3 regions of the Aeromonas allosaccharophila genome follow, and region 1 is predicted to be linked to each of the others. Evidence: riboswitches for the same ligand, from Rfam matches in the RefSeq annotation. Region 1 holds a riboswitch; each other region holds the start of a gene.
The links. Region 1 has a riboswitch for cyclic di-GMP ahead of I6G90_RS20845 (glycosyl hydrolase family 18 protein). Riboswitches for the same ligand answer to the same signal wherever they lie in the genome.
Positions count from the first base shown of each region.

Region 2: another riboswitch for cyclic di-GMP. It lies ahead of gbpA (N-acetylglucosamine-binding protein GbpA); the one in region 1 lies ahead of I6G90_RS20845 (glycosyl hydrolase family 18 protein).
Region 3: another riboswitch for cyclic di-GMP. It lies ahead of I6G90_RS21430 (immunoglobulin-like domain-containing protein); the one in region 1 lies ahead of I6G90_RS20845 (glycosyl hydrolase family 18 protein).

Region 1 is NZ_CP065745.1:4,531,662-4,536,098, reverse strand. Features, by position in the region: gene I6G90_RS20845 (glycosyl hydrolase family 18 protein) at 1-2,078, opposite strand, end outside; cyclic di-GMP riboswitch class I at 2,194-2,276, opposite strand; tRNA gene I6G90_RS20840 (tRNA-Ala) at 2,576-2,651, opposite strand; tRNA gene I6G90_RS20835 (tRNA-Ala) at 2,685-2,760, opposite strand; tRNA gene I6G90_RS20830 (tRNA-Ala) at 2,809-2,884, opposite strand; tRNA gene I6G90_RS20825 (tRNA-Ala) at 2,948-3,023, opposite strand; tRNA gene I6G90_RS20820 (tRNA-Ala) at 3,052-3,127, opposite strand; gene I6G90_RS20815 (glycoside hydrolase family 19 protein) at 3,872-4,437, opposite strand, start outside.
Region 2 is NZ_CP065745.1:4,007,925-4,012,361, forward strand. Features, by position in the region: gene I6G90_RS18415 (amino acid ABC transporter ATP-binding protein) at 1-606, shown strand, start outside; gene I6G90_RS18420 (transporter substrate-binding domain-containing protein) at 603-1,439, shown strand; gene gbpA (N-acetylglucosamine-binding protein GbpA) at 1,590-3,011, opposite strand; cyclic di-GMP riboswitch class I at 3,077-3,162, opposite strand; gene I6G90_RS18430 (methyl-accepting chemotaxis protein) at 3,428-4,437, opposite strand, start outside.
Region 3 is NZ_CP065745.1:3,529,324-3,533,760, forward strand. Features, by position in the region: gene hemB (porphobilinogen synthase) at 1-211, shown strand, start outside; gene I6G90_RS21430 (immunoglobulin-like domain-containing protein) at 372-2,567, opposite strand; cyclic di-GMP riboswitch class I at 2,615-2,699, opposite strand; gene prlC (oligopeptidase A) at 3,150-4,437, shown strand, end outside.

The DNA.
Region 1 (4,437 bases):
TCCAGACCCCAGGCAGTGCCGTAGCTCGGCAACGTGGTGATGCCGAGGCTGGCCGCATGCTCCAGGTTCTTGGCATGCCACATGGGCACGGCGCCACCGCCGATCTCTTTGCCGTTCTTGTCCAGATCGTGCCAGATGTTGTCGATGCCGACCGCCCCGTTGCCGCACGGAATCGTGCTGCCACCGGTGCCAGGCTGACAATCACTCTGACTCGGCAAGGCCGCCTTGCCACCCAACCCGTGACTGCCACCACTCACCCCCTGCCAACCGCGGGTGTAATAGGGCACACCGACGTTGATCTTGCCGGCCGCCAGCGCACCGCGGAAGTAGTGGGCAGACCAGGCGGCGTTGAGGTAACCGATGCCGCCAAACTGGGCCTGGGTATAGACGCCCCAATGGGAGAGCTCGGGGTCGGCATTGTTGTCGAACAGCGCCGCGTTGTGGCCGACAAAGTGGTTCCAGGCACCGTGGAAGTCATAGGTCATCAGGTTGACGTAATCGAGGTACTGGGTGACCTGGAAGTTCTCCATCCCGCGCAGCAGATAGGCCGAAGCCGGTGAGGCGATGGTCAGCATATACTTGCGGCCATCTTCGTTACCGGCGTTGTCGAGCCGCGCCCGCAAGGTCTTCATCAGCACCTCGTAGTTGGCAAACAGCTTGGCACGGCACTGGTTGGAAAGCGGGAAGTCGTTGGGGTTGCCCGCATCCTTCATCGAGGTGGGGTATTCGTAGTCGATATCGACCCCGTCAAAGCCGTACTGGCGGATAAAGCTCACCGCCGAGTCAGCCAGGGTGCTGATACCGGCAGTATTGACCGAGCAGTCACCCTTGGTGGTGGCTGTGTAGAAGCCACGTGTATCGGCCCAGCCCCCGACCGAGATCAGGGTCTTCACGTCCGGATACTGCTTCTTGTACTTCGACAGCAGGTTGAAGTGGCCCTTGTAGGCGAATTCAGGATCCATCTCGGCACCCGGCACACCATCCCAGGTCATCTTGGTGGCAGCGTCGTCCACCTTGACCTGATGGCTCTGCTCATCCACCGCCGCGAAGGCGTAGTTGATGTGGGTGATCTTGTTCCACGGAATATCGCTCACCAGATAGGCGGGCAGGCCATTCTTGCCGGTGCGCCAGGAGGTGAAGTAGCCGATGACCCGGCGGGCATGGTCATCCCCCATGCACTCGTAGCCATCCGGACGGTAGATCTGGCGAATATCGCAAGAGAGGTTACCGCCATCGGGCGGCAGCGCGGCCTCCTCGACAGTGACGGTCACCGCCGCCGATTCGCCGCTCAGATTGGTCTTGTCGGTAGCCACCAGCTTGAGGGCGGCACTTCCTTTGGCATCCGGCGTCCAGTTCACCTGCCAGGGGGCAGTGGTATCTTCGCCCACCTTCTTGCCATCGACATAGAGCTCGACTTTGGCCACATCGTTGTTGGCATCGGTGACATTGCCACTCACCGCCACACTGCGACCCAGCGTTACTTTGGCGCCATTGGCCGGACTGCTGATGCTCGCCTTGGGCGCCTCTGGCGCGGCCACGGCGGCGACGCTGAAGCTGGAATCTGCCTCGCTCAGCAGCTTGCCATCTTTATCCTGTGCGCGTGCTTTGAGGGTATGGGCCCCCACTCCGGCTGCACTCCAGCTGGCATTCCAGGGCGAAGCGTTCGCCGTGGCGACCAGCTTGCCATCAACAAGGTATTCAACTTTGACCAGCGCCGTCACCGGGCCGCTCAGGGTCACAGCCAACGCCACGCTGGCGCCTTCATTGAAACTGGCTCCGGTAGCCGGTGAGCTGACGGCCACGCCGAGCGCCGGAGGGGGCACTTCGCCGCCATAGAGCTTCCAGGCATCGGCCCAGACCACGCCGACCCCCGGCTCATAGTGATAGGGGGATGCCCCGCACCAGCCTGAATAGGGAAATTCCTTGCACTCGTAGAGGGCGCCGACGTTGCTGACGATATCGCCAGCCTTGTAGGCAGTGCCGGATTTGTAGGCGGGATAAGCGGCCTGAGCCCAGGCGGGCGCAGCCGCAAGGGCGACCAGCATGGCAAGCCTGCTGGGTCTGAAGAGCTGTTGCATATTGTTATCTTCCTTGTTTTGTCTTGGCATGGTTCACCAAGGCAAAGAACAATCGCAACCTGCGTGATGGGCGCAGACAACTGGCAATGGACCTGCCACAAAAACCACCCTCACCCAGGGAAACCCCGCTATCTGGATCCATGATCCAGACCGGAAGCATTGCGCCCCGACATCACTGCCGGTTTGCCCTTTACCTGGGTTCCGTGAGGAACGAGCCCAGTATAGAAAGGCAACACTCCCCCCTCAATCTTTATTCTCAAAGAGAATTATCATTGACATGAAGTGGCTGATTGGCGAACAGCAAAATAGGCTGGTGAATGGGAACAAGCTCAAGAGAGCAGCTTAATCAGTAATTCTTTGCAGACTGACATGCTTTTGGGGGGGAGACACTGTAGGCCAGATTGATGGCCGGGAAAACAATTAGAAATAATGATGGTGGGAGAAAACAAAAAGGCCACCGCGATGCGGTGGCCTTTTTGCTTCTTGTAACAAGAATTTGGTGGAGCTACGCGGGATCGAACCGCGGACCTCTTGCATGCCATGCAAGCGCTCTCCCAGCTGAGCTATAACCCCGATTTGTGTGAATGACTGACGTCACTCTGAATTTGGTGGAGCTACGCGGGATCGAACCGCGGACCTCTTGCATGCCATGCAAGCGCTCTCCCAGCTGAGCTATAACCCCAAATTCGGTACTGAATAAATGGTTCTGGCGGCCATTTATCCTAAATAGTGGTGGAGCTACGCGGGATCGAACCGCGGACCTCTTGCATGCCATGCAAGCGCTCTCCCAGCTGAGCTATAACCCCACAAAGGTCGGCCTGGGTGATACACACCGCACTGCCTTGGGTACTTCATTTCAATCAGGAACCTGGTGGAGCTACGCGGGATCGAACCGCGGACCTCTTGCATGCCATGCAAGCGCTCTCCCAGCTGAGCTATAACCCCTTTGATTCCAGATTGTTCGAGGAGAATTTGGTGGAGCTACGCGGGATCGAACCGCGGACCTCTTGCATGCCATGCAAGCGCTCTCCCAGCTGAGCTATAACCCCAACTCACCTCGGCGCTGACGAAGTTATCTCCGGCAACGGAGGCGCATGATAGGCATCACCCGCTTTGCTGTCAACCCTAAAATAACCGCGATTGATTCGTTTAGTCAAAATTGCAGCAGTTCGCTGCTTTTACCAGCAAGGAGCACGCTATCTCTCTGTTTTATGTCATAAATCGGCTCAAACCCCGATAACGCGCAGGTCATCTGACATGCTCCCTTCTCTATATAAGACTCTCGCTCGCTGGCCTCTTTTGCTGGCTGGCAAGCAGGTTCTCCCCCGTCCCCCCGGGAAAGCCTTTCCATAAAGAGCTTTGCATTTGAAAACCCTTTCCATGATTTTGGTAAATTTACAACACAAAAAGTTGATCCAGCTCACAAATAGCCATAGGATCAAACCGTGACCCAGGTCACACACCATAACCATAAATGACAGAGCGATGAGGTAAACCATGTTTGAGAATCTGGCAGTCCTGTTCCGCCTCAAGGGCGCAACCACCAAGAGCGGCATTGTAGAGAAAGATGCCTATGCACCGTCCACCCGTGAATACTACTTCCGCTACGGCAAGTGAACCGTGAAAGTACTTCACCAATAATAGTAATAAAACCACATCACACACATCCTGTCGCAGCGCCATCAGGTGCTGTCCTGTCCCGGCCAGAGCAATACCTCGGCCACACCTGAACTCCACCAAACAACAATGGGGCCCGCAGGCCCCATCTTTTATTGCATCGGCTCATTGCCGGATCACAGCTTGATCCAGGCATCGCTCCATGCGGTTCCCTTGCCGGGCTCATAGGCCCAGGCGGCACCGGAACACCAGCCGGTGTAGGGATGCGGTTTGCACTCGTAGCTGGCGTCGCCATTGCTGACGCGCTCGCCCGCTTTGTAGGGGGTGCCTGCCTTGTAGGCGGGGTAGTCGCCATCCGGCGGCGTCACGCCCCCCTCTTCCCCTTTGACCAGCAGGGCATGGCTGGCGCTACGGCTCAGGCTCCCTTCATCGGTCACCGTCAGTTTGATATCCAGTTTGGTATCGCTGGCCGGCTTGGGCAGAGTCAGCTCCAGGGTCACCTGATCCAGCGCCGGGGCAGCGGCGCCGGCCGGAATGGTCCAGGCATAGCTCAGCGGCTTGCCTTCCGGATCGCTGGAGTGCTGGGCGGACAAGATCACCTTGCTGCCACCTTCGGCCTGCGCCGGGCCGGTGATAGTGGCCACCGGTGGCAGGTTGGTGCCGCCACCATTGTCTTCAATCACCAGCTCGGGATAGAAATGCTGGACGCAGCGGCTGTAGTCACCCTCCTTGAAGGCGCTGA
Region 2 (4,437 bases), 520 kb from region 1:
CTCGAGCCCATTCAGGGGGGCGAGATCCGCTTCGATGGTGTGTTGCTGGATGGTGCCACCGACTGGCAACGAGTGCGCCAGCGGATCGGCATGGTGTTCCAGAGCTATCACCTCTTCCCCAACCTGACGGTGCTGGAAAATGTGCTGCTCGGCCCCCAGCAGGTGCAAAAGCGGGAGCGGGCAGAGGCGCTGCTGCAAGCCGAGCAGCTGCTGACCCGCATCGGCCTGTGGGAGCGGCGCCATGACTATCCGCGCCAGCTCTCCGGCGGCCAGCAGCAGCGCATCGCCATCGTGCGGGCGCTGTGCATGAACCCGCAGGTGATGCTGTTTGACGAGGTGACCGCCGCCCTCGACCCCGAGATGGTGCAGGAGGTGCTGGAGGTGATCCGCGATCTCGCCGGCAGCGGCATGACCCTGCTCATCGTCACCCACGAGCTGGCCTTCGCCCGGGCGGTGGCGGATCGCATCGTCTTCATGGATGGCGGCCACATTCTGGAGCAGGCCGCACCCCACCAATTTTTCGACAATCCCGGGAGCCTGCGTGCGCGCCAGTTCCTCGCCAAGTTTTCTTATACAAATGTCATCAAACGAAAGGAGTCAGCATGAAAAAAATAACCTCGGTTCTGTTTAGTGCCTTGTTGGGGCTGGGTCTCGCCAGCGGCGCTGCCCATGCGGCGGACGGTTCCCTCGACAAGATCAAGGCGCGGGACAAGCTCATCGTCGGCGTCTTCACCGACAAACCACCGTTTGGCTATGTGGACGAGAAGGGGAACTATGTCGGTTTTGACACGGATCTGGGTCGCCGCTTCGCCAAGGACCTGCTGGGGGACGAGAACAAGATCGAGTTCGTGGCGGTGGAGCCCGCTAGTCGCATCCCCTTCCTGCAGAGCGACAAGGTGGATCTGATCCTCGCCAATATGACGGTGACCCCGGAGCGGCGCGAGGTGGTGGATTTCACCAACCCGAACCTGCGAGTGGCGGTACAGGTGCTGGTGCCGGAAGGGAGTCCGGCCAAGAAGCTCGACGATCTGGCCAGCAAGACCCTGATCGTGACCACCGGCACCACGGCCGACATCTGGCTGACCCGCAACCACCCGGAGTGGAAGGTGCTCAAGTTCGAGAAGAATACCGAATCCTTGCAGGCGCTGGCCCAGGGTCGTGGCGATGCCTATGCCCAGGACAACCTGGTACTGTTCAGCTGGGCCAAGGAGAATCCGGGCTACCGGGTGCTGCCCGAAAAACTGGGCTCGGAAGATCCCATCGCCCCGGCGGTGAAGAAGGGCAATATCGAGCTGCGTGACTGGGTCAACGACCGTCTCGCCAAGCTGGGGGAAGAGAAGTACCTGCTGAAACTCTATGACCAGTATGTGCGTGACAAGCTCAGCCCTGATACCGATCCGAATGATGTGATAGTCGAAGGAGGAAAATGGCAGGGTTAATGGACAAACCCTGTTTCGAAGAGTGTGTTGAGTGTGTGAAGTAAGTGAAGAGTGAGGTCTTGGTTCCGTTGGTATGCAAACCGCAAGGTTTGATTTTTCCGGGCGTCCCCTGCTAGAGAGGACGCCCTTTTTTATGTGCCCAAGCGTGGATTAGTGCACTTCATCCCACGCCATCTGCCAGTGGGAGCCGATGCCCGGCTCGTACTGGGTCGCGGTGGTGGTCCACTGCTGGCAGTAGCCGCTGTAGGGGAAGGGCTTGCACTGATAGATCTTGCCATTTTTCGGCTGCTGCACCTTGGTGCCGGCGGCATAGGATTTGAGCGAGTTCGGGAAGACAAAGTCGTATTCGCCGCCGCTCCGCTCCTTGAACATCAGATCCAGGGTCTGCTGGAGGGTCTCGCCGCCCGCTTTCGGGGTGGCTTTGATCACCAGCTGGTGGTGACCTGCCGTGAGCCCTTCCAGCGCCATGGTAAAGGTGTGGCTGCTGTCTTTGATATCTGCACGGCTTTCACCCTTGGCGACGCCGCCGTGATCATAGAGGGTGTTGGAAACGGCCAGATCGCCCTGTGCGGTGACGGCAAAGTCGAGGGTTGCCTTGCCGTTATCCAGCACATAGTCGCTGGCCAGACCGCTGACGCTGATGCTGTCCACTACAGGCGGTTGCAGCTGTTGCAGGTCAATCTCGACCCGCTCCAGTTTGCTGTCATGCTTCAGATAGACGGGGTTCATGCCGTAGACAGGATTGAACTGGCCATCGGCCCCTTGCTGACCGGCGCGGATCTGGCTCTGCTCGGCGTTGATCTTGCTGGCGAGGGCGTGGGCCCAGCTGTTCTTCTGGCCCTGCTCGGCAGTGGCGATGGTCAACACGGTTTGCAACTCGGGGCGCTCGCCGTTGGCATCGAATACCCGGGTCATCGCCTTGTCACCCACCGCGAGGTCGATGGAGGGGTAGATAGTGCCTGCCTGGTTCCACTCCAGCGGCGGCTGGCTGCCATCTTTGAACTTGGCATCGATGATGTTGTAGAAGCTGTTGCTGGTGTCGCCCACTTCCCACACGCCGAGGATCAGTTGATAACCGCTGCGCTCCGGCAGGGTACAGTTGTGGGTCACCTGCTTGGGCGGTTGCACCATGTTGCCGTCGATGACGCAGAAGGGGGTCAGATCGAACGAGGCGCGGGTGAGCGGCTGGTTGGGGTTCCAATCCTGCTTGGTGAGGTAGTAGCGCCAGTTGCGGGTGACGTGGTTGGCGGTGAAGGTCCAGCTGATGGCGAAGGGGCCGGGCTGTACTTCGCGCTTGGTCCAGCGATCGCTGGTCTGGATGTTCAGCTCGCTCCAGCGCGGGCTGCCCGCCGAGGCGATTTGACCATCTTGCGGGCCGCTCTGCGGGAAGCCGGAGGGACCTTCCACGCTTTGCGGTTCCCACTGCACGCCGCCACACTGGCTGTTGCCGCCGGTGTTGCACAGGTAGTTGCGGCTCTCGGGCTGCTTGATGTAGCCATGCGCCAGGGCGCTGCCGCTGGCCAGCAGGGCCAGCACCGCGGCGATGTGATTGAGTTGGATTTTTGCTGCCATACATTCCTCTGTTCGACAGATGTGGGCAGTCAGTTGGCCGGGGAGTTCCCCGATGCACACTGGCGTGTGGCAACCCCGCTATCCTGGACAACACGTCTGTAGACCGGAGGCTTTGCGTCCCGACCTTTCGGTCGGTTTGCCAAATGACTGGATGGGTATTGATGGGCCAAATGTTCGGCCATCAGCATTGTGCACCTCATTGATTAATTATTTGAAGTTAAATGTTTAAATACGCCGTCAAACTGAGTGCTGCCAATCCTAACCAGTTGTTTTTAAATCGTTCTCTTGTGGGTGAACTGTGCCGATCCCCGTTGAATATGCCGATAAGATGCATGCTGATTGCGTGTTGCTGGCGCAAAAAAAACCTGCCAGTCGGGCTGGCAGGTCGGGTGACAAGGCGACACGGGTTGACGCCGTCAGTGACGGGCGCGCTGCTCGCCTGAGGCGTGAGGTACGGGCGCCATCATCGGGGCTGCGGTTGACGCCTTGCCCAGTTTGAATACCGCAAGCCGCTCATCCAGGCTGCGGGAGAGACCGGCCAGCAGCTCGCTCTCCTGCGCCAGTTGCGAGGCGGATTGTGACATCTCCAGCGCCGAGTCATTGATGCCGCTGACGTTGCGGTTCATATCCTCGGCGACCATGCTCTGCTGTTCGGCGGCGGTGGCAATCTGGGTCGCCATGTCGCTCACATGCTGGATGCGGTTGACGATCAGGGTGAGATCCTGCCCCGCCTGCTGCGACTGGTTGACGCTGCTCTCCGCCAGTTTGCGGCTGGTATCCATGGCGTTGGCAGCGGTGACGGCCCGTTGCTGCAGTTGGGCGATGGTGCTCTGGATCTCTTCGGTAGACTGGCGAGTGCGGCTGGCCAGCTGGCGCACCTCGTCGGCCACCACGGCAAAACCGCGGCCCTGCTCACCGGCCCGGGCTGCCTCGATGGCGGCGTTGAGGGCCAGCAGGTTGGTCTGCTCGGAGATGGCGCTGATGACGGCGGTGACCTCGCTGATCTGCATCACCCCCTCCTTGAGCTGATTGACCTGCACGGTGGCCTGTTCCACCTCGGTGGCCAGCGCCTTGATGCCGTGCACGCTGGCGTGCACGTCACGGTTACCGAGTCCGGCTTCACCGGTGGCCTCTTGAGTATCCCGCGCGGTATTTTCGGCGTGACCGGCCACATCGGAGATGGTAGCGCTCATCTCGTTCATGGCGGTGGCGAGCTGGGCCAGCTGATCCCGCTGGCTGGTCACCGCCTGATTGGTCTGCTCGGCAGAGGCGGCGATGCGCAGGGCAGCATCGGCCACGTTGCGAGCCCCCAGACTGGCCTCCAGCAGGGCATGACGGATGGCATCGAGACTCTGGTTGGTGCAGCGGGCGACCACCCCCAGCTCATCCTTGCCCTGTACCGGAATGCTCACCATCAGGTCGCCTT
Region 3 (4,437 bases), 1.0 Mb from region 1:
TCAGGTGAAGGATCAGTTCGGTGTGCCGACCTTTGCCTATCAGGTGAGTGGCGAGTACGCCATGCACATGGCGGCGATCCAGAACGGCTGGCTGAAAGAGAAGGAGTGCATCATGGAGTCCCTGCTCTGCTTCAAGCGGGCCGGGGCCGATGGCATCCTCACCTACTTCGCCAAGCGCGTGGCGCAGTGGCTGAAAGAAGATGCCCGTTAAGCGGATGTGTCCGAGCGTGTAACGGATAGAAAAGAGGGGAGCCGATGGCTCCCCTCTTTCGTTATGAATGTAGCCCGGACATAACTCCGAGCTGTGCCAATCGCGGTTGATGCGAGTGGCTGAGGGAGCCAACGGCCCCCTCTTGCTTATGACCTGCTGATTACAGCTTGGTCCAGGCATCGCTCCAGGCAGAGCCGGTACCCGGTGCATAGTGGCTGGTAGAACCACCACACCAGCCGCTGTAGGGCCAGGGTTTGCACTCGAAGTTGCCACCGGCGTTGCTGACTCGATCACCCGCTTGGTAGGTGGTATTGGGGGCGTAGGCCGGGTAGTCGCCATCATTGCCGCCGTTGCCGCTCTCTTCGGCCAGGGTGACCGGGAAGCGCTGTACCACCGGCTTCTGGCCGTCAGCCAGACCGGTGATCACCACGTCGTAGCTGCCATCGGTGACGTTGTTGCCCTGCAGTACCAAGGTGCTGGTGCCGTTCACCTTGCTGCTGGTGGTGCCGTGGCTGCGGCCGTTCTGCTCCAGGGTTGCGGTGATCTGTACCGGGTTGGCGGTGGTCACGTTGAAACGGATGCTGACCTGACCGTTGACGATGGTGTAGTCGGAGCCCATGGCGCTGACGGTGAAGTCGCTGCTGTTGATCACCGGCGGCTTGTTGCCACCATCGCAATCGCTGTCGCCCTGAACTTTCCAGACGCCCCAGTCACCGGTGGTTCCCGGCTCTTCATTCTGGGTCCACCAGCCTGCCAGCCAGTTCTTGCCGTTGTGGCTGACGATGTCGCCGCCCACGTAGACCTTCTTGGCATCCCAGCTGTTTTCACAGATGGCGCCCTGCTCCTTGACGGTCACGTTGCGCTGCTGGGTCACCAGCTGACCTGCGCTGTCGCTCACCTGATAGGTGAGGGTGTAGCGGCCAACCTTGTTGCTGTCGACGCTGCCGCTGACCTTGATCTGGGCGGTCAGATCGCCATCTTCTTCGTCATGGGCGCTGACGCCGGTCATCGGATCGAAAGCGGTGCCCAGCTCCAGCGTGGTATCGGTGACGCCGCTGAATACCGGCTTCATGCTGTAGACCTCGACGCTGCGCACCTGTTCGGTGACGTTGTTGTCGCGATCGCTCACCTTGTAGGTGAGGGGGTAGAGACCGATGCGCTGGCTGTCTACCGAGCCTTCCACCTGGATCTGGCCAGTCAGGTCGCCATCTTCTTTGTCGTTGGCGGTGACACCGGCCATCGGATCAAAGGCGGTGCCCTGCTTGATGCGGGTATCGCTCACGCCACTGAACACCGGCTTACCGTTGTCGATCGGCGGGGTGATTTCCTGATCGTGAATGAAGGGGCCGTAGCTCTTGATGAAGGATTCGTTGTAGGACTGACCGGCGGCATTGCGGCCCATGTCCCAGTTGATGGACCAGGTCATCACGCCGCGCAGGGGCTGACCCTGATTCTTCAACTTGTTGAAGGCATCGAACAGATCCTGCGGATTCTTGACGTAACCGGTGGCAGCGGCATCGATGTTGGTCGGGATGCCGAACACCAGCTTGTCATGGGGGATCTTGTAGTAGCCGCGGGTGCCGTTGATCAGCGAGTCGGCGATGTAGTAGATGAACTCTTCTTTCAGGGCATCGTTGTTCTGGGCAATCCAGCCGATACCGTCGATCCAGATGCCATCGCCACCCTGGTTGTAGAACTGCGGGTTGATCCAGTCGTAGTAGCCTTCCAGCGCCCGCAGATAGGGGGTGTAGAGGCCGTTGGCGGTCAGGTAGGGGAACTCCGGCGCCATGGTGATGAGGAAGTTTTTCCCTTGGGCGCGGTAGTGATCCTTGACCAGACGCAGGGCGGCCGGGATCACGGTCTGGTTGTTGGCGGCGGTGACGGCAGCCTGCTCCAGATCGATATCCAGACCATCGAAGCCATAGGTCTCCACCAGACGGATGATCTCGTCGGCGAAGGCCTGCTCCTGACCGGTACGCAGTTCGATGTGCGCATCGGCACCACCCAGCGCCAGCAGCACGGCACGGCCCTGGCGGTTCAGCTCGGCGATTTGCTCGATGAACTGGCTTTCGCTCATGCCGGTGGCGGTATCCAGCTTGAAGGTCGGGATCGGATTGCTGCCATAGACCTTCATGAAGGAGACATCGACCACGTTGTATTGCGGGTTGACCTGATCGAGTTTGACGCAGGGGGCGGTGCCGCCCTGATAACCGGCGCCGCCGCACCAGTTGTGCCAGTAGCCGACCACTACGCCGGATTGCGGGTTGACCATGCTCTGGCCAGCGGTTGCTGCGTGCAGCATGGGGCTGGTGGCGCCGATCAGGCAGCCCAGCAGGGAGAGTTTGAACTTGTTCATCATTGCTCCGTACATTGCAAAAGGAGGCCCATCAGGGGATGGGCTTCGGGGGCAGCTCCGCTGTCATAGGAAAATCCCTTAGACCGGTGGCTTTGCGTGGTGGTCTTTCGAACCACCTTGCCTTTTTCACCCGACCTCTGTCTGGTACAGAGAATCAAGCAGCCCCCAAATTAGCCGCATATGGTAGGAGGGGGAAGATAAATTAATCAATGTGCTCTTCTGTATGTCACATTTTGGAAAAATTTAATAATTCAATGTGTTCCATACGATGTTTGCTTAAATAACGCGATGCGCGACAAGGGGCCAACGCTGATGGCCACAGGCTTGGTGAGGACTTTGGCCATCACAATCGGCGCGAGCGAACTCCTGATTTGTCGCGCGGGAAATATGGGTCACAGGCCCGGCGGCTTGTGTCATGAGTTGACGCGCAGGGGGCAGGCGGAGCGCCGGTTGTGAGACGAATGGCAAAAAGGGGGCGGGAGTGTGATTCCAGCTTGATTATTGCATGGGTTGCCCACATGTTAGAAAGCCATACAGAGCTGCTAAAGCGGTCTGTTCAAGACCAAACAAGAGGTAACCGGGATGAATAACCCTTTGCTGACAATGGATTCGCTGCCCCCTTTCAGCCAGATCAAGCCGGAGCAGGTACAGCCTGCCGTGATTCAGGCGATTGCTGATTGCAAGCAGAAGATCAGCGATGTGCTGGCCCAGCGTGAACCCCATACCTGGGATAGCCTGATTGCCCCGCTGGAAGAGGTAAATGACCGTCTGTCACGGATCTGGTCACCGGTCAGCCACCTCAACTCCGTACTCAACAGCGAAGCACTGCGCGAGGCCCATGACGCCTGCCTGCCGCTGCTCTCCGAATTCCAGACCTATGTCGGTCAGCATGAAGGGCTCTATCAGGCCTATCTGGCCCTCTCCCAGAGCGATGATTTCCCGCTGCTGAGCGGCGCCCAGCGCAAGGAGATCCAGAATACCCTGCGTGACTTCCGCCTCTCCGGTATCGGTCTGCCTGCCGAGGCGCAGCAGCGTTACGGCGAAATTCAGGCCCGCCTCTCCGAGCTGGCCTCCCGCTTCAGCAACAACGTGCTAGATGCAACCCAGGGCTGGCACAAGCTGGTGGCCGATGAAGCCGAACTGGCCGGTCTGCCCGACAGCGTGCGTGCCGCTGCTCGTCAGATGGCCGAGCTCAAGGGCAAAGAGGGGTGGCTGTTCACTCTGGATATTCCCTCTTACCTGCCGGTGATGATGTACTCGGACAACCGCGAGCTGCGTGCCGAGATGTATGAGGCCTTCACCACCCGCGCCTCCGATCAGGGCCCCAATGCGGGCAAGTGGGACAACTCCGCCATCATGAGCGAGCTGCTCACCCTGCGCCGCGAACTGGCCCAGCTGCTGGGCTTTGCCAACTATGCCGAGCTCTCCCTGGCCACCAAGATGGCGGACAAGACCGAACAGGTGGTGAGCTTCCTCACCGATCTGGCGGCCAAATCCCTGCCGCAAGGCAAAGCCGAGCTGGAGGAGATCCGCGCCTTCGCCGCCGAGCAGCACGGCCAGAGCGAGCTGGCCGCCTGGGATCTCGCCTACTACGCCGAGAAGCTCAAGCAGCACAAGTTCTCCATCTCCGACGAGCAGCTGCGCCCCTATTTCCCCGCCAGCAAGGTGGTGAAGGGGTTGTTCGAGGTGGTGAAGCGGGTGTTTGGCATGAAGGTGCGCGAGCGCCTCGGCATCGACACCTGGCACCCTGACGTGCGCTTCTACGACATCTTCGATGCCGATGACGAGCTGCGCGGCAGCTTCTACCTCGACCTCTACGCCCGCGAGCACAAGCAGGGCGGTGCCTGGATGGATGTCTGCCTGGGTCGTC